DNA from 4 places in the Streptomyces sp. NPDC041713 genome. Region 1 is predicted to be linked to each of the others. Evidence: riboswitches for the same ligand, from Rfam matches in the RefSeq annotation. Region 1 holds a riboswitch; each other region holds the start of a gene.
The links. A riboswitch is a leader RNA that binds a small molecule or an ion and turns the genes downstream of it on or off. The one in region 1 is predicted to bind cyclic di-AMP.

Region 1 (6,964 bases):
CGAGCTGCTCGAGGACGTGGTTGCGCAGGCCGATGGCCTCCTCGATGCCCTTCATGCCGATGCCCTGCTCGGCGAGGCCGGGGATCGGGAAGGTGCGGGAGACCGCGCCCATCGCGATGACCAGGTAGTCGAAAGGCAGCTCGTACGCCTCGCCGACGAGCGGCGCGATCGTGGCGACCTTGCGGTCCTGGTCGATGGTGGTGACCCGGCCGGTGAGGACCTCGGCCCTCGGCAGCACGCGTCGCAGCGGTACGACGACATGCCGGGGCGAGATGTTGCCGGCGGCGGCTTCGGGGAGGAAGGGCTGGTAGGTCATGTACGACCGGGGGTCGACGACCGTGACGGTCGCCTCTCCGAAGCGCATCTTCTTGAGAATGCGCCGAGCTGCGTACAGGCCTACGTACCCACCGCCTACTACGAGGATCCTGGGACGCTCCGTGGTGCTCATGCCATCGAGTATCCACCCGCCCGGCGGGGGTCGCTCGTGCGCCCCTTCACAAGCATGCCCAGGGCCTCTGCTACACTTCGCCGCCCACGTGACGGAGGTCATGGCGTCGCAGGGGAACCAGGGCGTCACACGAGTCGTTGTTCACCCCTTGTGAGCTGCCCGTCCTGGCCGCGCGGCGCGGTGGACCACTGGCCGCGCCCCCTCCCGGCCGTCGCCCCGGAACCTCTGATCCGGAGGCCGTAAGGCCCTTCCACGGACCCTTTCGGGGGTCAAGTGACCCAGAACCTCGTCCATCGGGACCCAATTCCTTGTGAAGAACTTCACGAACTTTCCCGACGGAGTGTCGCCGCGGGGCCCGTCACCCTGTCGCACCAGCACCTGTTGCCCGCCCACCGGGGGTGCGTTCAGATCGAAGTGCGATCACCAACCCCCTCATTGATTGGGAGAGCAGCATGCGCATCCGTACCGCCATCGCCGCAGCGGCCCTGGCCACCGCAGCCACCCTCGGCGCCGCCGGCACCGCCCTCGCCGACGACCACGACGACTACAACGGTCACCACGGCCACAACGAGGCCGAGTTCAGCGGCAACGCCCCGTCCCACGAGTCGGCCGACTGGGGCAACGGCAACTGGAACTCGGTGGCCGCGTTCGGCGACCTGGTGCAGGACTGACGCGTCCCACCGCGTGACGAGCGGGCCCCGGCACCTCTCCAGGTGCCGGGGCCCGCTCGTCGTCGTGCTGGGAACGGCCGTCCTACGCCTCCAGGTCCGGGGCCTGCCTGCGCAGTTCCTCGGCCTCCTCCGCCACCTTGTGTGCGATGCCGTCGAGGATGTCGTGCTCGCTGACGACGACCTCGCGGGCGCCCACCCTGTCCATGATCGCCAGAAGTACGAGGGCGCCGGATGTGATGACGTCGACGCGGCCCGCGTGCATCACCGGGATCGCGGCGCGCTCGTCGTGCGTGGCGTGCGTCAGCCGCTCCACGATCTCCTTGACCCGCTCGTACGGGATCCGGGAGTGGTGGATCGCCTGCGAGTCGTAGGCGTCGAGGTCCAGGGCGATCGCGGCGACCGTGGTCACCGAGCCGGCCAGGCCCACCAGCGTGCGGGCCTCCTTGAGCGGCACCGTCCGCTCGGCGAGGTCGAGGGCCGCCTCGATGTCGGTGCGGATCGCGGCCAGCTGATCGGGCGTCGGAGGATCGGTGACCACGCCGTCCCGTACGAGGTGACGCTCGGTCATCCGCACGCAGCCGACGTCGACCGAGCGGGCGGCCTGCACGTGGTCCGCGCCGACCACGAACTCCGTGGAGCCGCCGCCGATGTCCACGACCAGGTACGGCGTCGCCACGTCGTCCCGGCCGGTCAGCTCCTTGGTCGCGCCGGTGAAGGAGAACTCGGCCTCCTGGTCGCCGGTGATGACCTCCGGCTCGACGCCCAGGACGTCCAGGACGCCGCGCACGAACTCGTCGCGGTTCTCCGCGTCGCGGGAGGCCGAGGTGGCGACGAAGCGGACCCGCTCGGCGCCGTGCTCCTTGATGACGGCGGCGTACTCGCGGCAGGCCGCGAAGGTGCGCTGCAGCGCCTCGGGGGCGAGGCGGCCCGTGCGGTCCACACCCTGGCCGAGGCGGACGATCTGCATCCGGCGGTCGAGGTCGACCAGCGCGCCGGTGGCGGGGTCGGCGTCGGCCACGAGCAGGCGGATCGAGTTCGTGCCGCAGTCGATGGCGGCGACCCTGGTCATGCGCCCTCCCCCTCGGAGGCCGCGCACGGCGTGACGCACGGGCCCTTCGCCCACCACTCGGGCAGCATCGCGAGGGCCTCGTCGCCCAGCGGGTTCACCCCGGGGCCCGCGGCCAGCGAGTGGCCGACCAGGACGTGCAGGCACTTCACCCGGTCCGGCATGCCGCCCGCGCTCGGGAAGCCCTCCAGGACCTCGATGGCGTCACGGCGCGCGAGGTAGTCCTCGTGCGCGGCGCGGTACGCGGCGGCGAGATCCTGATCGGTCGTCAGCCGCTCCGACATCTCCTTCATGACGCCGTTGGCCTCCAGCGTGCCGATCGCGGAGGCGGCCCGGGGGCACGTCAGGTAGTACGTCGTCGGGAAGGGCGTCCCGTCCGGGAGACGCGGCGCCGTCTCGACGACGTCCGGCTGCCCGCAGGGGCAGCGGTGCGCGATGGCCCGGAGCCCGCGCGGCGGGCGGCCGAGCTGCTGCTTGAAGGCCTCGACGTCGGCGTCGGTGGGCTCGGTGCGCTCAGTGGTCGGCGGGGGCGTTTCCATGCCTGTCTTTCCATCGGTCGGTCAGTCGTGGGGACGGTCGGCCTTGTCGACGCCGTCCCAGACGTTGGAGTACCACGGGCGGGCGGCCGCGCCCTGGTCCGGGCGCCGGCTGTGCGCCGCCGCGGGGTCGATCACCGTGAAGCCGGTCTCGCCGGGCATCACGTAGTGCAGCCGGTCGCGGATGCGCTGCTCCGCGTACGCGTCGTCCTGCCAGCGGGCCTTCTCGTCGCGCAGCTTCTCGACGTCCGCGTGGTGCTCGGCCTGCTGCCGGCGCAGGTCGTCGATCTCGGCGCGCTGGGAGACGTACTGCCGCATCGGATAGGCGAGCGCGACGACCAACGAGCAGAGCACCAGGGCGAGAAGGGCGGCGCGGCCGGTGAGCCGGGAGCGGCGGGCCTGGCGCTTGGTCTGGGAGCGGTAGACCCGCTCGGCGGTCTGCTCGCCGAGCAGCCGCAGGCGGGTCGCGGTGGAGAACCGGTCCTTGGTCCCGGCCTTGGCCATGGTTCCGCCTCCCCAGAGCTGCGCGTATACGTGCGTACGTCCCCGCACACGGTACGGGACCGGGTGCGGGGACGTACGTAACTACTGGTCCGCGAAGCGGCTGTGCCTACTGGTCCACGAGGCGGCTGTGCCTACTGGTCCGCGAGCCGGAACCGCGGGAAGGCGCTGCGGCCCGCGTAGACGGCCGCGTCGTCGAGGATCTCCTCGATGCGCAGCAGCTGGTTGTACTTGGCGACGCGCTCGGAGCGGGCCGGGGCGCCGGTCTTGATCTGGCCGCAGTTGGTGGCGACGGCCAGGTCGGCGATGGTGACGTCCTCGGTCTCGCCGGAGCGGTGGGACATCATGCACTTGAAGCCGTTGCGCTGGGCCATCTCGACGGCGTCCAGGGTCTCGGTCAGCGAGCCGATCTGGTTGACCTTGACGAGCAGGGCGTTGGCCGAGTTCTCCTCGATGCCGCGGGCCAGGCGCTCGGGGTTGGTGACGAACAGGTCGTCGCCGACGAGCTGCACCTTGTCGCCGAGCTGCTCGGTGATGGTGTTCCAGCCGGCCCAGTCGTCCTCGAACAGCGGGTCCTCGATGGAGACCAGCGGGTACGAGGCGACGAGCTCCGCGTAGTACTCGGTCATCTCGGCGGCCGAGCGGGACTTGCCCTCGAACTCGTAGGAGCCGTCCTTGTAGAACTCGGAGGCGGCGACGTCGAGCGCCAGCGCGACCTGCTCGCCCGGGACGTAACCGGCCTGCTTGATGGCCTCCAGGATGAGGTCGAGCGCGGCGCGGTTGGAGTCCAGGTTCGGGGCGAAGCCGCCCTCGTCGCCGAGGCCGGTGGACAGGCCCTTCTCCTTCAGCACCTTCTTGAGGGTGTGGTAGACCTCGGTGCCCCAGCGCAGCGCCTCGGAGAACGACTCGGCGCCGATCGGCGCGATCATGAACTCCTGGATGTCGACGTTGGAGTCGGCGTGCGACCCGCCGTTCAGGATGTTCATCATCGGGACGGGCAGCAGGTGCGCGTTCGGACCGCCGAGGTAGCGGAACAGCGGCAGGTCGCTGGCCTCGGAGGCGGCGTGCGCGACGGCGAGCGAGACGCCGAGGATGGCGTTGGCGCCGAGCGAGCCCTTGTTGTCGGTGGCGTCCAGGTCGAACATGGCCTGGTCGATCAGGCGCTGCTCGGTGGCGTCGTAGCCGACGAGCTCCGGGCCGATCTGCTCGATGACGGCGAGGACGGCCTTCTCGACACCCTTGCCCTGGTAACGGTTGGGGTCACCGTCACGGAGTTCGATGGCCTCGAAGGCACCGGTGGAGGCACCGGACGGAACGGCGGCACGACCGGTGCTGCCGTCGTCGAGGCCGACCTCGACCTCGACCGTGGGGTTGCCTCGGGAGTCCAGGATTTCCCGGGCTACGACGACGTCGATGGACGGCACGAGCATCTCCTTCTGGGATGTGACGCGTTTACGCGAGCCGCTTCGGCCCTGCGTCTCCTGAGCCTAACCGGCTCCGGGGCTTCAGCCAGCCGACCGCCCGTCCCGTGGGACGGACAAGAGGCGAAATCCCCGGGAAACAGGACGGAAGACCGCGTTTTACTCGCTGGTAGCGAACACGGCGGGGGCGGACATGGCCCCGCCCCGGTGCGTACGGGGGATACGCGCACCGGGGCGGGGAGCCCGTGGGGACGGGGTGGCCGTGCGTCCGCCGAGGCACGGCCGGGTGGGGTCCGGGAGGGTCAGCTCAGGTGCAGCTGCTGGCCCGGGTAGATGAAGTCGGCGTCGTCGATGATGTCGCCGTTGAGCTTGTAGACCTTCTGCCAGCCACCCTTGACGTGGTGCGACTGGGCGATCTTGGAGAGGGTGTCGCCGGTCTCGACCTTGTACTCGCCGTCACCCTTCTTGACCGTCTTGCCGGTCGGGGTCTCGACGGTCTTCTTGGACTCGGTCTGCGGCGTGGGCTGCGGCTTGGGCGCGGCCTGCTTCTGCTCCGGAGCGGCCTGCTGCCGCGTCTGCTGCGGCTGCGGCTTCTCCTGCTGCTGCGGGGCCTGCTCCTGCTGGCCGCCGCCGCTGCTGGGGGAGGCGCCCGAGAGGCCGACGCCGCAGGACGGCCAGGCACCCTTGCCCTGGCCCGCGAGGACCTTCTCGCCGATCTCGATCTGCTGGGCCTTGGAGGCCTTGTCGGCGGACGGCGCGTACTTGGTGCCGCCGTACGCGGCCCAGGTGGACGGCGAGAACTGCAGACCGCCCTGGAAACCGTTGCCGGTGTTGATGGACCAGTTGCCACCGGACTCGCACTGGGCGACGGCGTCCCACTCGGAGGCGGTGGCGGCGGAGGCCGAGCCGGCCGCCATCAGCGGAGCGGCGACGGCCGCGCCGGTCACACCGACGAGGGTGGCGACGCGCGTGGCCTTGGACGGACGACGGTGCTTGCCCTTGCTGGAAAGCAGCATGAGTTGATCCCCTACACCGACGCCTGCGAGGTGAGCTGTCGGGTTCGGGCCGATGTGGTTGCCCGGTCGCACTCCTTGAGCGCGACTTCACCCCTAGCCGTTCCCGTCCGTCTCGCGGCGCTCAGCCTCTCGGCTGCCCCACCCCTCAACGGACGGACCCGGCACAAACCTTGGGTCCCCCGCTCCTGCCCACGGCGCTCTTGAGCGACGACTGTTCCCGTCCGGCCGTTGGCAGGATTCGGCGTACCGACCGGCGGGGCCCACCAGTGGCGAGCGGTGACGACGGTAATCACGTCTTCCACACAATTTCAAAGACGATCAGGGCTTCTGAGACCCATGTCTCACTCGCGCCAAAGCGGACATACGACGCGAAGGCCCCGCCCGACTCTTCGTCAACTACCGTTACTTTTCGCCCAGATCGAGGCTCTGACCGGGGAGGATGAGGTCCGGGTCGGCGCCGACGGTCTTCTTGTTCTCGGCGTAGAGCTCGTGCCAACCGCCCGCCACGTCGAGGTCGTCGGCGATGAGCGAGAGGTTGTCCCCGGAGCGCACCGTGTACGACCCGTCGGCGATGCCGCCGTCGCGGTCGGCGCCGCGCGAGGCGTGCCGTCCCGGACGGTCGCCGCCGGCCCGCTCGCTCTCGTCGACGCCACCGCGGTGGCGTCCCGCCGAGGCGCCGTCCGAGCCCTCGGCGGGCGCGGTCGACCCCTCGGAGCCGGGCGAAGCGGGGTCCTGCGACCCGGACTTGCCGTCGGCGTCCGCGTCACCCGCGTCGACCTTGCCGTCCTTACCGCCCTTGCCGTCCTTTTCGCCGGACTCGTCGTGATTCTTGTCTCGCGCGTCGTCGGCCGAACCGGGCGTGTCGTCGTCCGCGGACGGTTCGCCGGCGTCCGAGGACGGGTCGGCCCTCTCGCCCTTGTCCGCGTCCGTGCCCTTGTTCTTGTCCGCGGAGTCCTTGGCCGCGTCGTCCGTGCCCTTGGCGTCCTCGGAGTCCTCGGCGCCCTTCGAACCGTCGGCCTTGCCGCTCCCGGTCGAGCCGGTGGAGTCGGGCGCGTCGTCCGGGGTCTGCGGGAGCGGGGCTCCGGGGTCGACGTCGGCCGCGGCGCCGCCGTCGGTGAGACCGGCGATCGGGGCGCAGCTCGGCCAGGCGGCGGTGCCCTTGGCGTCGAGGACCTTCTCGGCGACGGCGATCTGCTGCGACTTGGAGGCCTGGTCGGCGCTGGGCGCGAACTCGAGGCCGCCGTGCGCCTCCCACGTCTCCTGGGAGAGCTGGAGCCCTCCGTAGTAACCGTTGCCCGGATTCGC
Region 2 (6,964 bases), on a different contig from region 1:
CTGGGACCTGGTGATGGCCGACGCCACCATGTCGATGGCCGTCTTCCTCGACGACCACGCCACGTTCGAGAAGGCCGTGCACCACTTCCGCACGCGCGTGCCCGCGTACTTCTATCTGGAGTCCGACGGGAAGCTGCCCGTCTCCCCGGAGGGCAGCGGCATCGACACCGCCCCCGAGCTGCGGAGGTACTGGTTCGGGCAGGGCACCTTCGTCGACGGCATCTCCCAGGAGACCTGCCGCAACTTCAAGCACGCCAGTTACTCGCTGGCCGCCACCGCGCACATGGCGGAGACCGCCCGCCACCAGGGCGTCGACCTGTACGGGGAGGTCCAGGACCGGCTGCGGGCCGCCTTCGAGTTCCACTCCCGGTACCAGCTGGGCGAGAAGGCGCCGGGCTGGCTCTGCGGCGGCCGGGTGCAGCGCGACATGGGGCCCGACACGGAGGTCGGCCTCAACCACCTGCGGGGACGGCAGCATCTGGACATGCCGCAGACCCAGCGGTTCACCGAGCAGCGGCGTCCCGAGGGCACGGACGGGCTCTTCGTCGCCTGGGAGACGCTCACGCACGCGGACAACCCGTAGGGGGCGCCGGGTGCCCGTAGGGGCGGCCGTAGGAGCGGCTCCGGCGGCCGCGGGGAAGTGGTTCGACGCACCCCTCCGCATGGCGTAGTGTTGTGTTCACCGACGCGGGGTGGAGCAGCTCGGTAGCTCGCTGGGCTCATAACCCAGAGGTCGCAGGTTCAAATCCTGTCCCCGCTACTGAAGGCCCAGGGCCGGAAGCATCAGCTTCCGGCCCTGGGTTTTTTTTCGGGTCCCTTGCCCCCAGCCCTCGTGCTCCCCTACGGGTTTCGCCGGCCCCGTAACCCGGTCGGCCCGCACCGGCTCGCCCCCGCTCCCCTCCGGGGGAACCCTGGACGGAGCGCGGTGATGGGCGCGGAGTCGGCGGGAGACAAGCGGTGGGGCAGCGAGGCGGAACCGGCGACAGGGGTGCCACCGCGCACGAGCGGACGTTCGTCCGCGCGCTCCCCCTGCTGCTGCTCCTCGTCGGGGTCGTGTACGACGTCTCGACCCCGCCCGAGTTCACCGCCGCGCCCCTCTTCACGGCCGCCCCGCTGATCGCCGCCCCCTTCTACTCGCTCCTGAGCACCGTCCTGACCGGCGCCGCCGCCACCGCCGCCGTCCTCGTCCTGCACGTCGGGAACGTGAGCAGCAGCCACGTGGAGGCCGTCACCGAGGTGCTCACCGTGGTCACCGTCGCGGCCCTCGCGATCGTCATCAACCGCGTCGTGCGCCGCGGCAACGACCGGCTCGCCAACGCACGTTCCATCGCCGAGACGACCCAGCGCGCCGTGCTGCCCGAGCCGGACCCGCGGATCGGCGGGCTCGACATCGCCGCGCGGTACGAGGCCGCGCAGGCAGACGCCTTCATCGGGGGGGATCTGTACGCCGTGCAGGACACCCCGCACGGGGTCCGGCTCATCGTCGGCGACGTACGAGGCAAGGGCATGGGCGCGGTCGCCGCGGTCGCCGTCGTCATCGGCGCCTTCCGGGAGGCCGCCGAGCAGGAGGCCACCCTGGAGGCCGTGGCGCAGCGCCTGGAGCGGGCGCTGGCCCGCGAGGGCACCCGGCGCGACGGCCTCGACGCGTTCGAGGGCTTCACCACCGCCGTCCTCGCCGAGTTCCGGCACGCCGACGGCCGGGTACGGCTGATCAACCGGGGGCACCCGTCCCCGCTGCTGCTGCGCGGCGACGGGCGGCTGTGCGTCATGTCGGCGAGCGAGCCCGCGCTGCCGCTCGGCATGGGCGATCTCGGCATCTGGCCGGACCGGGCCGACGAGACCGAGTTCCCGCCCGGCGCGACGCTGCTCTTCTACACGGACGGCCTGTCGGAGGCGCGGGACGCGGCGGGGGAGTTCTACGATCCCGCGACCCGGCTCGGCGGGCGGATCTTCCCCGGGCGCGGGGGCCCGCGGGCGCTGCTCGCCGCGCTCGCGGAGGAGGTGCGGCGGCACACCGGGGGCCGGATGACGGACGACATGGCGTTGCTCGCGGTGCGCCGGCCGGTCGCCGGGGATCCCGACGTCACCACCGGTGACTGAAGTGCACCGCTCCGCATAACAACTGACGTACTGTCAAGGGAATGTGAAATTCCGGTGTGGACCAAGGCGGGGCCAACTCGCCCCGTTCCGCCCCCGCGTGTCCCGGTACGTACAGCCGATCGGCGTTAACGATCAACCGGAACAGCTTGGAATACCGACCCGCTGTCTATTAACGTTCGATAACGCAGCGCGGTCGTCCCAGCCGTCACTAGAGGCGGCTCCGCGCGCACGCGCCTAATCCCGCAAGGGAGCCGGGGAACCACTAACTTGGGGTGAATCGGACCTCTGCCGCGCCTGCACGCATGCCTCGAACCAGTCATGCGCGCACACGTCGGCAGCTGCCCGTAGGAGACCTTCCTGCTCCGAACCCGTCAGCTAACCCGGTAGGCGAGAAGGAAGGAAAGGAGTGCGCCCCAGTGGCGTCCAACCGGCCTGCCCCCCAAGCCGTGTACATACCGAATGACGACGACTTCGGCGGGTACGACGAGGACTCCTTCGAGGAGTGGAACCCCACCGAGGATTCCGTCCGGCCCGTCCGCGGCAGGCACCGTGTGCACAAGAAGGGCGGCGGCGGGCTCGCCCGCAGCTCCACCGTCCTCGGCGTGGGCGTCATCGCCGCCGTCGGCGCGGGCGGCATCGCCACCGCGCAGGAAGGCAAGCCGCCGGTCTCCATATCGATGCCCGACCTGCCGGGCGTGGACGCCGTCGCCGACTCGCTGCCCGAGGCCAAGTCCCTGCCGGGCGTGGGCTCCTTGCTGGCCGACGACTCCTCCGACGCCACGACGACCGTCGCCGCGTCCGCCCCGCTCACCGCCGCCGGCGTCAGCTCCGTCGACGCCGAGCAGGGCACCACCGACGCGGGCGAGGCACTGCGCACCCGCATCATGCAGCAGGCCGAGAACCAGCAGCACCAGGCGGACGCCGCCGTACGGACCGCCGCCGAGGACGCCGCCGTCAAGAAGGCCGCCGAAGAGGCCGCCGCCCAGCAGAAGGCCGCCGAGAAGAAGGCCGACGCCGAGGCCGCCGCCAAGAAGCAGAAGGCGGAGGAGGCCCGCAAGGCCAAGGCCGAGGCCGCGCGCCTGGCCAAGCTCGCCAAGAGCTACGCCATCCCGACCTCCTCGTACACCCTCACCTCGCACTTCGGCGACGCCGGCGCCATGTGGTCCTCCGGCCACCACACCGGCCTCGACTTCGCCGCGCCGACGGGCACGCCGCTCAAGGCCGTGCACACCGGCACCGTCAAGGAGGCCGGCTGGGCGGGCGCGTACGGCTACCGCACCGTGCTCGAACTCGAGGACGGCACGGAGGTCTGGTACTGCCACCAGTCCTCGCTCAATGTCAGCGCGGGCCAGAAGGTCACCACCGGCGAGGTCATCGGCCGCGTCGGCGCGACCGGCAACGTCACCGGGCCGCACCTCCACATGGAGGTCCACACGCCCGACGGCACCGGGATCGACCCGCTCGGCTGGCTGCAGGGCAAGGGCCTGAATCCCTGAGGTATCCCTGAGGTATCCCTGAGGTCCGCGCCCCTGCGGTCCGGGTCTCCGCGGTCCGGGTCTCCGTACTCCGGCGGTCCTGGCGACATCCCCCCGACGCCAGGGCCGCCGGTCGGTCCGGTGGTGCGTGCACGGAATTCCGTTTCCGGTGTGCTTGTTGAGGAACGCATGACTTATCTGCGTACGCTCGGCTCCTCCGACCTCGAGGTCTTCCCGCTCTCCCTGGGCGGCAACGTCTTCGGCTGGACCGCCGACCGGGCCGCCTCCTTCGCCGTCCTCGACGCCTACACCGCCGCGGGCGGCAACTTCATCGACACCGCCGACGTCTACTCGGCCTGGGTGGACGGCAACCAGGGCGGTGAGTCCGAGACCCTCGTCGGCGAGTGGCTGGCCGAACGCGGCAACCGCTCCGACGTCGTCATCGCCACGAAGGTCGGCGCCCACCCCGAGTTCAAGGGCCTCTCCCCGGCCACCATCAAGGGCGGCATCGACGCGTCGCTGCGCCGCCTCGGCACCGACTACATCGACCTCTACTACACGCACTACGACGACCCTTCGGTCCCGGTGGAGGAGATCATCGGGACGCTCGACGGGCTGGTGCGGGACGGCAAGGTGCGCGCCATCGCCGCCTCCAACATCACCCCCGAGCGGCTCCAGGAATCCCTCGACCTCTCCGACCGCGAGGGGCTCGCGCGCTACGTCGCGCTGCAGCCGCACTACAACCTCGTCTCCCGCGACACCTACGAGGGCCCGCTCCAGGAGGTCGCCTCGCGCGCCGGCATCGCGGCCGTCCCCTACTACGCGCTCGCGTCCGGCTTCCTCACCGGCAAGTACCGTCCGGGCGCGAAGGTGGAGAGCGCCCGCAGCGGCGGGGTCGCACAGTACGTGGGCAGCGAGCGGGGCGAGCGCGTCCTGACCGCGCTCGACGAGATCGCCGAGGCGCACGGGGCGCAGGTCGCGACCGTGGCGCTCGCCTGGCTGGCCGCGCAGCCCACGGTGGCGGCGCCGATCGCCTCCGCGCGCACGGTCGAGCAGCTGCCGGCGCTGCTCGCGGTGGCGGACCTTGAGCTGACGCCGGCGGAGATCGCCCGGCTGACGGCCGCGTCCGCCTAGGACACGACCTAGGAGCGGTAGGGGTTGTACGCGCCGTACGGGGTGGGCCCGTACGGGGTGGGCCCGTACGGGGCGGCGGGGACGGGCGTCCCGTAAGGGGGGTGGCCGTACCCGCCGGAGGCCCCGTACGACCCGTAGGGGCCGGGTGGCAGCGGTCGCATCACCGGTGCCGTCGCCTGCGCCGCGTACGCCAGCGCGGGGCGGGCCGGCTCGCGCCGCTCCCAGAGTTGTTCGAGGAGTTCCCGCTCGCGGGCCACGAAGTCGGCCCCGGCCCGGCCGCGCCGGCCCCGGTGGCGCAGCAGCGCCAGCGACGTCGCGTACATCTGGTACTCGGCGACCGTGCGGGACGCCGCCTTCCCCCAGGTGTACGCGGCGTAGTCGCGGGCCAGCGCGCGGGCGCGCATCGAGCCCAGCGCGTACGGCTCGGGCGGGGTGAGCCAGCCCGCCGCCACGTACGCGGGCAGCTCCGCGCGGATCGTGCGCAGCTCGCGCTGCCGGGCCCAGATCGCGAGCCACGTCAGCAGGCCGAACGCCGGGAGCATGAACGCCGCGTACACGGTGAAGAAGCCGTACTGCCCGAAGACCGCCGAGCCGTTCCACAGGGCGTGCATGCCCATCGCGAGCAGTAGTCCGGCGAGCGGGAGCAGCGTGCGGAGCAGATGGCGGCGCTCGGCGGCGAACGCGGCGAAGCCGAAGCCGATGCCGGTCAGGACCGTGAACAGCGGGTGCGCGAACGGGGACATGACGACCCGTACGAAGAAGGTCGCGGCCGTCACGGAGGCGAGGCCGCTCTCCCGGCTGAGCTGGTCGGTGACGAAGGCGTTGCCCAGATAGAGGATGTTCTCGGTGAACGCGAAACCGGTCGCGGTCACCCCGGCGATGACGACGCCGTCGACGAGCCCCGTGAAGTCGCGCCGGCGGAAGAGGAAGACGAGCAGGATGGCCGCGGCCTTCGCGCTCTCCTCGACGATCGGCGCGATGACGGTGGCGCCGAGGGTGTCGGCACCGGTGGGATCGGCGGTGGCGGTGGCTATCCAGCGGATCGCGAAGCTGTTCGCCACGATCGCGACGAGGGCGGCCGCGCAGGCGCCCCAGGAGAAGGAGAAGAGGAGGTTCCGCCAGGGTCCCGGCTGCACCCGGTCCAGCCAGCGGAACGCGGCGACGAGCAGGGGTACGGGCACGACCGCGAGGCCGAGTCCGACCAGGAAGCCCTCGGTGCCGGTCTGCTCCCGGACCAGGGCGAGGATGACCAGGCCGGAGAGGGCGAGCAGGGTGACGAGCGCGGCTCCGCGTATCGCGCGCCGCTGCCACCAGCGGACGCGGCGCAGCTCCCCCGGGGCGGGCGCCTCGGGGGGTATCGGATACGGGGAACTGGTGGCCACGTCGTTGACCCTAACGAGGGATGGGGGTGGCCGCGACGGTGCCTCAGTTCTCCGGAGCGGACTCGGTGCTTCCGCTTCCGCTCGGCGGGTGCGCGGTCCGGCGGAACAGCAGGTCGTGGACGACGTGGCCCTTGCCGAGGCCCTGGCCCTCGAAGCGGGTGAGGGGGCGGAAGTCGGGGCGCGGGGCGTATCCGCCGTCTTCCCGGGTGTTCTCGAAGTCGGGGTGCGCGGTGAGCACCTCGAGCATCTGCTCGGCGTACGGCTCCCAGTCGGTCGCGCAGTGCAGGATCGCGCCGGGCTTGAGGGAGGGCGCGGCCAGGGTCAGGAACTCCGGCTGGATCAGGCGGCGCTTGTGGTGGCGGGCCTTGGGCCAGGGGTCGGGGAAGTAGACGCGCAGGCCGTCGAGGGAGGCGGGGGCGAGCATCTCGCGGAGCAGGATGATCGCGTCGCCGTTGGCCACGCGGACGTTGCGGAGGCCGCCCCGCTCCGCGAGGCCGAGGAGGTTGCCCTGGCCGGGGGTGTGCACGTCGACGGCGAGGATGCCGGTGTCCGGGTCGGCGGCGGCCATCTGCGCGGTGGCCTCGCCCATGCCGAAGCCGATCTCCAGGACGACGGGCTTGTCGGAGGGCTTCTCGCCGTCCCCGAAGAGCTCGGCCAGGTCGAGCGTGCGCAGCCCGTCGATGTCGAGGCCCCACTGCGGCCACAGCCGGCGCAGCGCGTCGCCCTGGCTGGTGGTCACCCGGCTGCGCCGGGGCTGGAAGCTGCGGATCCGCCGCTCGTGGTGCGATCCGGCCGGGTCGGGCGAGGGCCCACCGGGGAACCGGGGCGGGGCCTGGGGGCGGCCACCGGGCCGGGAGGCGCCGGCGGGGGAGG
Region 3 (6,964 bases), on a different contig from region 1:
AGTTGTGCCCTGGGGGAAAGGTAGGTTCGTCCGGCGGGGTATCGGGTGTTACGCACCGTGGGGCAGTCGTTGAATCACCAGAATGTAGGAGCCGGTACGCTGTGTGATTCCTCGATATGTGGACTTCTGGGTTCGAGCTGATTATGAGAAGGCTTGCATTGTGGGGTCCTCGCTGCTGGTCCGGTCCGGTTGTTTTTCTGAGGTGTCAGGGTGTGGCGGAGCGTCGGGGGATGACTGCGGTGACTCATGCGGAAGCCTTTGCCGCCGCCCGATCTGTGAGAGGCGTCGGGGGTGCTTGTGTGCAGGTCACCTACCCTGTTCGTCATGAACCGTTGGGAAGAGCTGACCGGTGGGGTGTCCGGGGAGGATTACGCTGCTCGGTTTGCGGCGTTGGCGGGCAGTGGCCGGGACGTGCATGGTGAGGCGCGGTTGTGTGCCGCGCTGGTGCCTGACGGGGCGCGGGTGTTGGATGCCGGGTGCGGGACGGGGCGGGTCATGATCCGGCTGGCGGAGCTCGGGTATGACTGTGTCGGGGTCGACGTGGATGCTTCCATGTTGGCGGTGGCGCGTCGGCAGGCGCCGGAACTCCTGTGGATTCAGGCGGACTTGGCCTCGTTCGAGCTGGCTGCGTCGGGGGTCGCGGCGGGCTTCGATCTTGTGGTGGCCGCGGGTAACATCTTTCCGCTTCTTGCTGCGGGTACCGAGGCCGTGGTGGTGGGCCGTTTGGCCGCGGCTTTGCGTCCTGGTGGGCTCATGGTCGCCGGTTTTGGGCTGGATGAGGCCCATCTGCCGGTGCCGCCCGGTATCTCTCTGGCGGAGTACGACGCCTATTGTGCTGCGGCCGGTCTGGTGTTCGTCGATCGTTTCTCGACGTGGGGTGCCGATCCCTATGAGGGGGGCGGTTATGCCGTCAGTGTTCATCGGGCGGGTGGCAGCTGACTGCGGGCCTGGGCCGGGCCTGGGAGGCCCGCCGCCCCAGGTGCGGTGTGTCCCGGGGTGGCGGGCCTTGCCGTCCGGGGCGACGGGCCTTGCCGGCGCTGTGTCGCGGGTGAGTGTGCTTGTGCGTGTGCGCCGGTTACGGCCGGTCAGGTGGCTGGTGTCGTCAGCGGTAGTAGATGGGCATGATGCGCTGGCTGTCGTCGCACCACACCTCGTTGTAGCCGTTCGCCTTGGCGTTGGGGAGTTCTGAGGCCTCGCATGCCGCCTTGGAGGGGTAGGCCTCGGCTCCGACGGGCACCCAGCCGGCGCCGGGAGGTCCGGCGGCGTAGGCGGTGGCACTGGTCAGTGGAATGGTGATCGCCGCGGCTCCGACAGCGAGACCGACACCGATACGGGTACGGGTGCGCCACGATTTCACTGGTATCTCCTTGCTCTTTTCTGCGCCTCTGAGGTGGTCACGCTCAGGGGTCGGGTGAACCGACCGTTCCACCCTGGTGTCTGGGCTCTGCTCGGTTCCAGGGACTCGGGGGCAGCTTCGCGGAAGCGAAGGGGCACGAGGTCTGCCCCCGTTGCGTGCGGTGGCTGGCGGCAGGCGGCTGGTGTCCGGCGGGCAGCGGGCGGTGTGCCGTTCGGTGGCGGACCGGCGGGTGGGGTGTGTTCACTGGCGTACGTCGTCGTCGTGATCTTGGGGCAGGGTGTATCGATGAGTTCATGGGATGCCGCGTTGGATGCGGCCGGGGTGCGGGGCGGACAGCTGCGCGCGGACTTCACGCGTCAGCGGCGTGTGGTGGCGCGGTACCGGTTTGCCCAGTACGCGGCCGTCCGGCTGCTGCTGCCGGGGGCTGTCGTGCCTCATGTGGTGGCGGCGACCGCGTTCATGCATCACACCGACCATCTCCTGGACCAAGGTGGGTCGTTGGAGGAGCGGTCGGCCGCGTACGAGTGGTGGGTGAAGCACGTTGGCGAGGCGCTGGTGACGGGGCGCAGCGAGCACGGCGTGCTGCGGGCGATGTCGTACACCTGCGGGGTGTATCCGCAACTGGCGGGGCTCGTTGAGGAGTTCCTCGAGGGCGCGGGGGTCGAGCTCGACTTTGCGGGCTTTGGTACGGAGGAGGATTACCAGCGTTACGTCGAGGCGTACTCTCTGCCGGCGTTCATGGTGGTGGCCCATGTGATCGCGCCGACGGCGGATGCGGTCGGCTATCGGAAGGCCTGCCGTTCGTTCATCGACGGCAGTCAGCGGTTGGATTTCGTGAATGACCTGGCCGAGGATCTTCGGGTCGGCCGTCTCAATATTCCGCGGAGTGTGCTGGATCGTCACGGGGTGGGGCGGGGCGATCTGGTGGCGGGGCGGCAGGTGGCCGGGGTGGGTGATCTGATCGGCCGGGAGCTCGATGAGGCGTGTGCCTGCCTGGGTGCCGGGCGGGCGATGGTCGGGTATCTCCCTGTCGCCCATCGTGCGTTGGGGCGGGCGTTGATCGGGATGGAGGAGGCGACGGCGGAGGCGGCTCGGGCGAAGGGGGCCGGGCTCCTTGTCTCTTCGGCTCGGCCGGCTGCGTTCAGGGCTCTGGGGCTGCTGGCGCGTGAGTATCGGCGGCGCGGGCGAGGGTGACGCTCCTCCCCTCCCCTGCTCCCCCTATTGCCGGGCGCCAGGTGTCGGGCACCTGGTGTCGATGCCGGGCTGTCGTTGGGGGCTCTATCCGTGCAGCGCCGTCGCGCGGCGGCAGGTCGCGCGGGGTCGGTGGCCGTCGCGTCCTGGGTGGCACCGGTACGGGTCAGCCCAGGGCCGTCAGGACTGCAACTGCCAGCAGCGTCCGGCCTGCGGATCGGGCGTGGCGGGAGGCTCCGTCACAGGGACTGGATGGCGATGTGCCGGTTGTGTGCATCGAGGATGACGACGCTCCTCGCGATGCCGTGGCCGTCGTCTCCGTCCCACCAGACTTCGAAAGTGCCGGCGAGATTCTTGGCCTGGCTCCGAGAGGTGTAGTCGGTCTTTATCTCGACGTCGTAGTCGGGGCCGACGAGTGTCACGGTGAAGAGCTGGTCGGCATGTCGGGCCAGGGCTCCATGTCCCTCGGCGCGTGCCCACGCCCGGAAGTTTCGCAGAAGTGCCGGATTGGTTTGCTTGTCACTCAGGGGATGAGCCGGTGGATTCTTCGGGTCACCCAAGACTCCGTCACGGCAGCCCTTCACCCAGGAACCGCGATCCCCATGGGCGTGGGTGTCGGCGTCTAAGGCTCGGCGGGTACATCCGCCGTGTACGACTTCCCGCACCGCCGCGCCCTTGCCGCCCTCGTCGTAGACCCTGCGGCCTTCGGTGTACCCGGCGACGTAGGCGCCCTTGAAGTCGGACTCTGGCTCAGTCTGTGCCCCGGGCGAAGGGGAGGCATGCGTCTTTGCGGGCTGTGGCGCGCCGTCGGCTCCGCATGCCGGGACGGCGAGCATTCCCACCGTCACACCGGCGGCTGCGGCGGCATACCGCCAGCCATGTCTCTTGCCCTCGCCTGCACTCATCTCGTGCTCTCCAATCGGTTGGGCGACGCGATGAGGTAGAGCTTTGCGGCCGCGTGTGTCCTTTCCACGCATAAGTTACGGCACCAAGATCGGCGACGCGTGGGCCAGGAGGCTCCACCCCTCCCCCTGCAGAAGGGTGCAGCCCGCAGGGATTTCGGACGCGACAGGAAAGGAGCGTGCGATGAGCAGGCGGCATCTGCAAGGCGAGGAAGAACCGGCGTGGAGTTCCTTCACGTGGGGGCAAAGTTCTTGGCCGCAGCCGGAGTTACCGGCCTGGGCGTTGTCGCGGGGGCGGCCGCCGTCATCGGACGGCGGCCGGGTGGCCTGGGGTCTGAGGGGTCAGGGCTTTTCGAGGAGGGTCTTCAGGTGCGACAGCATCATGGTCCAGCCGCCGCTGACGCCTTCGAGCATCTTGGAGTCGGGTGTGGTGAAGCCGTCGTGGGTGATGGTCAGTTTCATGCCCAGGGCCGGGTCTTCGGCCGGTTCGATGTCGAAGGTGACCTTGGAGCGTTCCTTGGCCGCCTCGGCGAAGTCCTCGTCGCTCATGCCGAACATTTCCTGGTGCATCGGCTGCAGCGTGTGCCAGGTGTAGGCGAGTCGCCTGCCGGGCTGTGACTCGGTGACGACCTGGCCGAGGTCCTGGGGTTCGCCGCCGTCCTCGACGGGCCACAGCACCTTGGAGCCGACCTTCCAGTCGGAGGAGGGTGCCCAGCCGCCGTGGTACTGCTTCAGGAATTCGGGGGTGGTCAGTCCCTCCCAGAGCTTTTCGGGGGTGGTGTCGATGTAGATGGTGTAGACGTAGGCGGGCTTGTTCATCGCTGTTCCTTCCAGGGCGTGCTTCAGGTTTTCGTCCGCAGGGGCGGGCTCTGGGGGGGCGCGTTGGCCAGGGGCCGGTTTTCGTCAACTCGCCTTGCTGTTACGGGCGGTACGGGGCCAATCGGCCGGCGTCGGTCGACGGGAGGCGAGTGAATTTGTCACAACGCGACCCGGGTGCAGGTGAGTTCGGCCTCTCTGCTTTGTTCCCGACAGTACGTCACCTTCGGGCGCGGAATGCGGCATTGTCCGGCGCGCTCTTCGTTCTGTCTTTGATCGGCCTTCTCCAACCTCGTTCATTCTCTTCGTCTCTTTTCTTTCTGTCGCCTGCTCAGGTGGGCTCTTCCGGTCCCCTTATCTCTGTTCTCTGGGCGAGTTGAGGTGGGTGCCGGGTTGGTTGGTCCAGCCCTGGGGCCGGGGAGTGCGGGACTCGCGCGCGCGGATGTGACCGGCTCAACACCGTACGCCTTATGCCTGATTTGGGGGGAAAGTTACCTTTTTGTGTTGCCCAGTTTCGTGTGAATTGGTCGCCTTGGAGGCGTACGGGGAGTTCTGTACTCATCGCAGGTATATCCGGTGGAATGACCGGCACCGGTGCGGTCGTGAGTCACTTTTCCCGTGCTTCGTTCCGTGAAATGTGTCACGTCGGGGTGCGTGGTGCCGGGAGGCGCCGTTGTGCGCATTTCCGTTCCGGGGAAAGAAAGTTGAGTTATTCGATCTTTGCGTGCGGGGCCGCTCCCGGGGCCGGGGGGCGGGGCCACGTATTCGTCTTTCGAATTCTTGCCTTGTTCCGTCCGGGCTTTCTCGCTTAACGTCACCGTCAATCCCGGGCTGAACGCCGAATCCTGCCGCTGCCCGGAAGCCCTTCCCACCCACTCACTTACGCACGGCAGGAGCGGGGGACCCAGGTAAGCGCCGTTCCGGGATTCCGGCATGGCTCGGGGTGAAGTCGCATGCAGTGCGACCGGACATCTCCCGTCCGAACCCGACAGCTCACCTCGCAGGCGACGGAGAGGAATTCGTCATGCCCGCAAAGGGAAAGCACCGCCGTCCCAAGTCCAGCTCGCTGCACCGGGGCATCGCCGCCGCCGGCACGGGCGGGGCCGTGCTCGTCCTCCCGGTGCTCGGCGCGACCGGCGCGAGCGCGGCGCAGGCCGCTCCGGCCGTCAAGCCCGCCGCGGCCCCCGGCACCTACGTCGTCGCCGCGGGCGACTCCCTCTCCAAGATCGCCAAGGACCACTCCGTCAGCGGCGGCTGGAAGAAGCTCTACGAGGACAACCGCGGCGTCCTGGGCGGCAACCCGCAGCTCATACGCCCCGGAGTCAAGCTCACCCTCGCGGGCAAGGGCTCCGAGCCGGCCCAGCGCGCCGACCGCTCCGCGCGCGATAAGGCGGCCGCCCAGCCCGCCGTCGCCCCGGCGAAGAAGACCTACGCCAACAACCTCGACGGGTGGATCAGGGAGTCGCTCGACATCCTGGCCCAGCACGGCATCCCCGCCTCCTACGAGGGCATCCACCGCAACGTCATGCGCGAGTCCTCCGGCAACCCGATGGCCATCAACAACTGGGACTCCAACGCCGTCGCCGGCACGCCCTCCAAGGGACTCCTGCAGGTCATCGGCCCCACCTTCGACGCCTACCACCTGCCCGGCACCTCCACGGACAGCTACGACCCGGTCGCCAACATCACCGCCGCCTGCAACTACGCGGCCGACCGGTACGGCTCGATCGACAACGTCAACGGCCCCTACTAGGAGCCACCGGGAGCACCCTCTCCCCTCCCCCGCTCCCGCCCCGAGCCCCGGCACACCCCCCGCGTGCCGGGGCTCGGGCATGTCCCGGCCCCGCGCAGGCGTCGCCGAGGGCGGGGGCGGGTACCCGGTCGGGGTGCGGCAGGCGGCGGGTGGGGCCGATGGCTGGTGTGATGAAGGGGTGAGTCTGCGGCGGCCGGGCACCCGGTCGGTCACGGGTCAACCGACGATGACGGACGGGAACGCATCATGGCTGTACGGCACCGACTGATCGAACGCCCGCCGCGCGATGTCTGGGCGGTCCTGGAGGACGGCACCCGTTATGGCGAGTGGGTGGTCGGCACCCACGAGTCCAAGCCCGTCGACGACGCGTGGCCGCAGACGGGATCGCGTATCGAGTACACCGTGCGGCTGGGGCCGTGGGAGCTGTCGGGGCACACCATCGTGCGCCGGTGCGAGGCTCCCCGCCTGCTGGAGCTGGAGGTCGACAGCGGCCGGCTGGGCACCGCGCGCATCTCCATCGACGTACGGCCCTGGGGCGAGCACACGCTGGTGATCCTGGACGAGCATCCGCTGCGCGGCCCGGGCGGGCTGCTGCACTCCGCGGCCGTCGACGTCCTGATCCAGGTGCGCCACCGCGCCATGCTCGCCCGCCTGGCCGACGTCGTCGAGCACTCCCCGCGCCGGCCGGCCCGTGCGGCGCACTGAATCCCCGCCCGCCGGCCATCTCACCGGCCCGCCCGCACGGCGGGCTGGGCGACGCGAGGGAAGCAGGAGGCGCTCATGCCGGACGCGGTAGTGATCGGCGCGGGCCCCAACGGCCTCGTCGCCGCCAATCTCCTGGCCGACGCCGGATGGAGCGTGGAGGTCCTCGAGGAGCAGCCCGAGCCCGGCGGCGCCGTGCGCAGCGACCGCGGTGTCTACCCCGACTACGTCAGCGACCTGTTC
Region 4 (6,964 bases), on a different contig from region 1:
TGCGGCCGGGGTCGGGGTCAGGGTCGGGGTCAGCATCCGTACCGCCCACCGGTAGTGGCCGACGGCCTTCGCGGCGCCGAGGAGGCCGGTCAGCCACACGATGAGGCCGACGCCCATGCCCTGGACGACGTCGGCGTAGGTGTCGCGGCCCGGTTCGGCGTACGCGGCGGCGGCGAAGGACGCCCACAGGCCGAGCGTGCAGACGGCGAGGGACGACAGGAGCCAGAGGAGGCTGAGGGCGGGGGAGCGCAGCCGGGCGTCGGACGCCGGGTGGTGGTCCAACGCGAGCCAGGCGGCGGACAGCTGACGGATGCGTCGGTCGTGCCGTATCGCGAACACGACACCGATCACGGAGGGCGCGAGCACCGCCAGGCCGAGGACCCCGAAAACGGGGCCCAGGATGAAGCCGGAGGAGTCCCTGTCCGCGAGCATCTGGATCGGCTGGACCAGCAGCGCCCAGCCGATGGCGCCGCCGAGGCCGCAGAGCCACAGCAGCAGGAGCCGGCCCACACCCAAGTGGCGCCTGTGCAGCTCCTCCAGGGCCATGCCGCGGTCGGTGAGCAGTGTCTGCCGGTCCGGCCAGGTGCGCAGATACACGGGGGGTGGAGGGGGCGGCAGCGTACGGCTAGGCATGGACGTGACAGTAACGGGTGACGGCGCATGGGATCACGGGGTCACGGGGTCACGGGGTCACGTGTGACGGTGCGGGTGATCACGTCTGAGTCGGTGCACCGGCTCAGGCACCGGCTCGCCCCACGCGAGCCGTTTCACGCCGCGCGGGGCGCGCGGGCCGTCTCACGCCACGCGGGTCGCGCCCGCGAACGGCATCTGGTCGATCGGTGCGAGCCGTACCGGGGCGCTCGGGTTCGGGGCGTGGATCATCTGGCCGTGGCCCACGTAGAGGCCGACGTGGCTGATGCCGGGGTAGAAGAACACCAGGTCGCCGGGGCGGAGTTCGGAGCGGGTGACCCGTCGGCCGGCGTTGATCTGGGCATAGGTGGTGCGAGGCAGGGAGACGCCCGCCGCGCGGTACGCGGCCTGCGTGAGGCCCGAGCAGTCGAAGGCGTTCGGGCCGGTGGCGCCCCACACGTACGGGCTGCCGAGCGCCTTGTACGCGTAGGAGACAGCGGACGCGGCACGGGTGGTGGGGGCCTTGGCGGTGCGCGGGGAGGCGTCGCGGGTGTGGGTGCGGGTGGCGCGTTCGCTCGTCGGGGCGGCGAGTTCCGCGCGCTGGTGGGCCGTGAGCCGGGACAGCAGCCGTCTGGCTTCGCCGAGCTTCTCGGTGACCGTCTTCTTGTGCTTGCGCAGCTCCGCCTGGCGGGCCCGGAGGGTGGCGAGCCGGTCGTCGGCTGTGTCGCGCAGCTGTTCCACTCCGCGGAGCTGCTTGCGGACGTCCCGCACGGCCACGGCCTGTCGGCCGCCGGCCCGGTCGGCGCGCGCCGCACGGTCCAGGAACTGCTCGGGGTCGGAGGAGAGGGCGAGCTGTACGGCGGGGTCGATGCCGCCCGCGCGGTACTGCGCGGTGGCGTACGAACCCAGGGTGTCGCGGGCGGAGTTGAGCTTCTCCGTCCTGCGGGCCGCCTCGTCGCGCAGTGCGGTCAGCGACTTTTCGGCTTTCTCGGCCTTCTCCTTCGCGCCGTTGTACTTCTCGGTGGCCGTCTCCGCCTCGCGGTAGAGCGCGTCGACCTTGGCCTTCACCTCGGTGGGGCCGAGCGGTGGATCGGCGTGCCCGACGCCGTCGAACGCGGTCGCCGACGCGGCTCCCGCCAGGGCGAGGGTGAGAGCGGTGCGGAACGTGCTGCCGCTGAGCGAGCGCGGGCGGGGCTTGCGGTGCGCTGCCACGAAGAGGGCTCCTTACCTGTCCGGCGGCGGCCCGCCACAGGGGGAGCGGGCCGCCGCCGGGTTTCTCGGCGGTGGTGTCCGACGAGCCGCCCGGTCCGGACGGCGACGGGGAGCCGGTCACCTGGTGGAGGACGCTAAACCTGACCGTCACGGGTTGGTGACGGATTGTGCGGAACCGACGGAAGTGAGTGCCTGAATGACCGACCTTGACCGGGTCGACCGGTCACGGGCGCCTGCTTCGAACGCGGCTGTGACCGATGGCTCGATTGCGCCGCGTCCGCGAGGGAGCGGTGGTACGGGGGTGGCTGCCGGAGCGGTGGGCGACCGGGCTAGGCTCCGGCCCCATGGACCTACTCATCCATCTCTTCGTCGGCCTGCACATCATCGGCATCGCTTCGCTCCTGGGCGGTTTCCTCACCCAGATGAAGCAGATGGGCCAGGGTGCCGCCCGTTTCAGCCCCGCGATGCTGCACGGCGCGCTCGTGATGCTCGTCACCGGTGTGGTCCTGGTGGGCCTCAACCAGGCGGACGACAACGCGGTCAACAACCTCAAGATCGGCATCAAGCTGGCCCTGCTGATCGTGATCCTCGCGCTGGTCTACGTGAAGCGGGACGAGGAGAAGATCGAGAAGCCGCTGTTCGGCGCGGTCGGCCTGCTGACCGTGACGAACATCTTCATCGCGGTGCTCTGGACCTGAGAGCCGGCCCTCCAGCCGTCACGTACGTGTGGCCCGCATCCCCCCGGGATGCGGGCCACACGCGCGTGGGGGTGCGGTTACGCGGGGCGCACCACACTGTGGATGGGCATGTAGTAGATCGACTCGACGCGGACGTTCGCGCCCGGCTTCGGGGCGTGGATCATCTTGCCGTTGCCGATGTAGATCCCGACGTGGCTGATGTCGTCGTAGAAGAACACCAGGTCACCGGGTTTGGCGTCGGCGGTCTTCACGGTCGTGCCGACCTTCACCTGGTCCCACGTGGTGCGCGGCAGGGAGATCCCCGCGGCCTTCCAGGCGTCCTGCGTGAGGCCGGAGCAGTCGTAGGAGTCGGGTCCGGTGGCGCCCCACACGTACGGCTTGCCGATCTGTGCCCGAGCGAAGTCGATGACCTTCGCGGCCTTCGTGGCGTAGCTGCCGTCCGTGCTCCCGGATCCCGTACCGGATCCCGTACCGGACCCCGTACCGGCATCCGAGCCCGCACCGGTGCCTGAACCCGACCCCGACCCCGACCCCGATCCGGAGCCGGAACCGGAATCACCCTTCTCCTGCTCCTTCTTCCGCTGCGCGGCCTCCTCCGCCTTGCGCTTGCGCTCCGCCTCCGCGGCCTGCTCGCGGGCCAGCTTCTCGGCCTTGCGCTTGGCCTCCTGCTTCTTCTGCCGCTCGATCTCCGCCAGTCGCGCCTTCTCCTGGGCGGTGAGCTTCGAGAGGAGCTCGCGCGCGTGGCCCAGCTTCCGCTGGACGGTCTGTTTGCTCGTCTTGAGGTCCTCCCGCGCGTCGCTCAGGGTCTTCAGGCTCGTCGCGGCCTTCGTGCGCTGCTTGGTCGCCGACGCCTGCTCCGCCTCGTACGCGTCGACCGCCTTCTTCTGGCGCGTGGTCAGCCGGTCCGTGAGGTGGTTCTGGTCGAAGTAGCCCTGTGGGTCGTCGGCGAGCATCATCGTCGCCGTCTCGGAGACGGCACCGGTGCGGTACTGCGCGGCGGCGAACGAGCCGAGTTCCTTGCGGGCGTCGTTCAGCTTGTCGGCGCGCGCGGCCACGTCGTCGAGCAGGCGGTCGACCTTCTTGCGCTGCTTGTCGGAGCGCTCCTTGGCCGCGTTGTACTTCTGGGTGGCCACGCCGGCCTGCTGGTAGAGCTCGTCGACCTTCTTCTGGACCTCTTCGAGGCTGGGCTTCGCCGGTGTGGAGGGCGCTGCCTGCGCGCTCTGCGACAGGAGGGCGACGGAGGTGAGGGCCGCCGTCGTGATGCCGAGGGCGGGGGTCGTGCGGAGTGCGGATGCCCGGGTCCGCGGCTTGCGGTGCGACGCCAAGGGAGGCGACTCCTTCCGTAGACCGCCTACCGGGTTAGCTGTCGGGTTCGGGCGGCTGGTCCGGAAGGTTGCCCTACGGTCCCGTACTACGTACGGGACCGATTCACCCCAAGTTTTTCGGTGGGTCCCCGGCTCCGAGCACGTCGGACTCGGCGGAGGCCACCCGTTCCCGGCGGGGTTCGCCGGTGGGGGACGAGAGGCCCGCGGAGCACGCTAGCCAACTCGTGTGGCCCGTGTGAAGGTTGATGTTCGTTATGCCCGATACATTTTCGTGACTTTGCGAGGGGCCCGGTGCGAACATCGGAATGGTACGCACCGGCAAATGCGGAGGGTGATCGTCCGCGGGCGTGGGGTAGCCGGGCGCAGCCGGCCGGGCGGGGCGGCCGGATGTGAGGTGACCGGAACCCGCAGCGGGTTGTCAGTGGGGCCGCCTAGACTCGGGAGGCGATGAGCAGCCTCTTTGATGACAGCTTCCTGGCGGACCTGCAGCCCTCCCGGGCCACGGACGAAGCGCCCCCGCCGCCGCCCGAGGACAGCGCTCCGGAGCCCATTCCGGATGACCTGTTCGACGGGAAGTTCGACGCGCCCATGACCCGGGAGACGCACTACCGCGACGGCGCCCCCCGCCCGGTCATCGACCCGGCGTCGCTCCTGGAGGGGCTGAACGAGAACCAGCGCGCGGCCGTCGTGCACGCCGGCGCCCCGCTGCTCATCGTCGCCGGCGCCGGCTCCGGCAAGACCCGCGTGCTGACCCACCGCATCGCGTATCTGCTCGCCGAGCGCGGTGTGCACCCCGGCCAGATCCTCGCGATCACCTTCACGAACAAGGCCGCGGGCGAGATGAAGGAGCGCGTCGAGCAGCTCGTGGGCCCGCGGGCGAACGCGATGTGGGTGTCGACCTTCCACAGCGCCTGCGTCCGCATCCTGCGCCGCGAGTACAAGAAGCTGGGCTTCACCTCCTCCTTCTCGATCTACGACGCCGCGGACTCCAAGCGTCTGATGGCCCTGGTCTGCCGTGACCTGGACCTCGACCCGAAGAAGTTCCCGCCGAAGTCCTTCAGCGCCAAGATCTCCAACCTGAAGAACGAGCTGATCGACGAGGAGGACTTCGCGGGCCAGGCGGCCGACGGCTTCGAGAAGACCCTCGCCCAGGCCTACGCGATGTACCAGTCGCGCCTCCGCGAGGCGAACGCGCTGGACTTCGACGACCTGATCATGACGACGGTCCACCTGCTCCGCGCCTTCCCGGACGTCGCCGAGCACTACCGCCGCCGCTTCCGGCACGTCATGGTCGACGAGTACCAGGACACCAACCACGCGCAGTACGCGCTGGTGCGCGAGCTGGTCGGCCCCTCCGGGGGCGAGGGCGACGACCCCGCCGAGCTGTGCGTGGTGGGCGACGCCGACCAGTCGATCTACGCCTTCCGCGGCGCCACGATCCGCAACATCCTCCAGTTCGAGGAGGACTACACCGACGCGACGACGATCCTCCTGGAGCAGAACTACCGCTCCACGCAGACGATCCTCACCGCCGCGAACGCGGTCATCGAGCGGAACGAAAGCCGCCGCCCGAAGAACCTGTGGACCAACCAGGGCGCGGGCGCGCGCATCACCGGGTACGTCGCCGACACCGAGCACGACGAGGCACAGTTCGTCGCCGACGAGATCGACCGCCTCACGGACGCGGGTGACGCCAAGGCCGGCGACGTGGCGATCTTCTACCGGACGAACGCCCAGTCCCGTGTCTTCGAAGAGATCTTCATCCGCGTCGGCCTGCCCTACAAGGTCGTCGGCGGCGTCCGCTTCTACGAGCGCAAGGAGGTCCGCGATGTGCTGGCCTACCTGCGCGTTCTCGCCAATCCCGAGGACGCGGTCCCGCTGCGCCGCATCCTCAACGTGCCCAAGCGGGGCATCGGCGACCGCGCCGAGGCGATGATCGACGCGCTCTCGCAGCGCGAGAAGATCTCCTTCCCGCAGGCGCTGCGCCGCGTCGACGAGGCGTACGGCATGGCGGCCCGCTCGGTCAACGCCGTCAAGCGGTTCAACACGCTCATGGAGGAGCTGCGGACGATCGTCGAGTCCGGCGCGGGCCCGGCCGTCGTCCTGGAAGCCGTCCTCGAACGCACCGGCTACCTCGCCGAGTTGCAGGCTTCGACCGACCCGCAGGACGAGACGCGCATCGAGAACCTCCAGGAACTCGCCGCGGTAGCCCTGGAGTTCGAGCAGGACAACAGCCAGGCGGGGCAGCAGGGCGACACCCAGGCCGAGGGTGCAGGCACGGCGGAAGGTGACCAGGCCGAGGGTGACGAGGGGGCCGCCGCCGCTCCGGCCGGGACGCTCTCCGACTTCCTGGAGCGCGTCGCCCTGGTCGCCGACTCCGACCAGATCCCCGACGAGGAGGACGACGGATCCGGAGTCATCACCCTGATGACGCTGCACACCGCCAAGGGCCTCGAGTTCCCCGTGGTCTTCCTGACCGGCATGGAGGACGGCGTGTTCCCGCACATGCGCTCCCTCGGGCAGGTCAAGGAGCTGGAGGAGGAGCGCCGTCTCGCGTACGTGGGCATCACGCGCGCGCGTGAACGGCTCTATCTGACGCGGTCCTCGATGCGCAGCGCCTGGGGCCAGCCGTCGTACAACCCGCCGTCGCGCTTCCTCGAGGAGATCCCGGACACCCATCTGGACTGGAAGCGGACGGGCTCCATCGGCGCCCCGGCGTCGTCCGGTTCCGGCGGATCGGGACCGGCCGGGGGCATCGCCTCGTCGCTGTCGTCCTCGCGCTCGCGGGCCGGCGGCGCACAGGGCTTCGCCACCCGCCGCGCCACGGAGAAGCCGGTGGTCGCCCTGGCCGTCGGCGACCGGGTCACGCACGACCAGTTCGGCCTCGGCACGGTCGTCGGGGTGAAGGGCACGGGAGCGAACGCGGAGGCGACGGTCGACTTCGGCGAGCCCAAGCCGAAGCGGCTGCTGCTGCGGTACGCGCCGGTCGAGAAGCTGTAGCGCGCGCCCGCGCGCGTGGCGGCGGTGCTGTGTGGCCGCGGCGGGATCGCCGCGGCGGCCGCCGGCGTTACGTCGGGTCGAGGTCGTGGCTGCGCAGCC

Region 2: linked by a shared signal. The riboswitch ahead of ACZ6CV_RS13185 (M23 family metallopeptidase) and the one ahead of ACZ6CV_RS17015 (transglycosylase family protein) in region 1 are both predicted to bind cyclic di-AMP.
Region 3: linked by a shared signal. The riboswitch ahead of ACZ6CV_RS36600 (transglycosylase SLT domain-containing protein) and the one ahead of ACZ6CV_RS17015 (transglycosylase family protein) in region 1 are both predicted to bind cyclic di-AMP.
Region 4: linked by a shared signal. The riboswitch ahead of ACZ6CV_RS07940 (C40 family peptidase) and the one ahead of ACZ6CV_RS17015 (transglycosylase family protein) in region 1 are both predicted to bind cyclic di-AMP.

The regions. Positions count from the first base shown of each region.
Region 1 is NZ_JBVIZY010000005.1:117,338-124,301, forward strand. It holds gene ACZ6CV_RS16985 (NAD(P)/FAD-dependent oxidoreductase) at 1-448, opposite strand, end outside; gene ACZ6CV_RS16990 (hypothetical protein) at 901-1,119, shown strand; gene ACZ6CV_RS16995 (Ppx/GppA phosphatase family protein) at 1,202-2,188, opposite strand; gene ACZ6CV_RS17000 (DUF501 domain-containing protein) at 2,185-2,724, opposite strand; gene ACZ6CV_RS17005 (FtsB family cell division protein) at 2,746-3,225, opposite strand; gene eno (phosphopyruvate hydratase) at 3,357-4,646, opposite strand; gene ACZ6CV_RS17015 (transglycosylase family protein) at 4,946-5,659, opposite strand; cyclic di-AMP (ydaO/yuaA leader) riboswitch at 5,664-5,833, opposite strand; gene ACZ6CV_RS17020 (LysM peptidoglycan-binding domain-containing protein) at 6,062-6,964, opposite strand, start outside.
Region 2 is NZ_JBVIZY010000003.1:775,180-782,143, forward strand. It holds gene ACZ6CV_RS13170 (alginate lyase family protein) at 1-583, shown strand, start outside; tRNA gene ACZ6CV_RS13175 (tRNA-Met) at 687-760, shown strand; gene ACZ6CV_RS13180 (PP2C family protein-serine/threonine phosphatase) at 958-2,100, shown strand; cyclic di-AMP (ydaO/yuaA leader) riboswitch at 2,322-2,505, shown strand; gene ACZ6CV_RS13185 (M23 family metallopeptidase) at 2,517-3,596, shown strand; gene ACZ6CV_RS13190 (aldo/keto reductase) at 3,765-4,709, shown strand; gene ACZ6CV_RS13195 (PrsW family intramembrane metalloprotease) at 4,718-6,091, opposite strand; gene trmB (tRNA (guanosine(46)-N7)-methyltransferase TrmB) at 6,135-6,964, opposite strand, start outside.
Region 3 is NZ_JBVIZY010000024.1:1,961-8,924, forward strand. It holds gene ACZ6CV_RS36575 (class I SAM-dependent methyltransferase) at 325-939, shown strand; gene ACZ6CV_RS36580 (hypothetical protein) at 1,103-1,357, opposite strand; gene ACZ6CV_RS36585 (squalene/phytoene synthase family protein) at 1,643-2,551, shown strand; gene ACZ6CV_RS36590 (hypothetical protein) at 2,788-3,453, opposite strand; gene ACZ6CV_RS36595 (SRPBCC family protein) at 3,793-4,269, opposite strand; cyclic di-AMP (ydaO/yuaA leader) riboswitch at 5,126-5,288, shown strand; gene ACZ6CV_RS36600 (transglycosylase SLT domain-containing protein) at 5,291-6,019, shown strand; gene ACZ6CV_RS36605 (SRPBCC family protein) at 6,266-6,724, shown strand; gene ACZ6CV_RS36610 (phytoene desaturase family protein) at 6,800-6,964, shown strand, end outside.
Region 4 is NZ_JBVIZY010000002.1:687,773-694,736, reverse strand. It holds gene ACZ6CV_RS07955 (hypothetical protein) at 1-633, opposite strand, end outside; gene ACZ6CV_RS07950 (C40 family peptidase) at 796-1,842, opposite strand; gene ACZ6CV_RS07945 (hypothetical protein) at 2,187-2,540, shown strand; gene ACZ6CV_RS07940 (C40 family peptidase) at 2,618-3,865, opposite strand; cyclic di-AMP (ydaO/yuaA leader) riboswitch at 3,874-4,030, opposite strand; gene pcrA (DNA helicase PcrA) at 4,313-6,865, shown strand; gene ACZ6CV_RS07930 (M23 family metallopeptidase) at 6,933-6,964, opposite strand, start outside.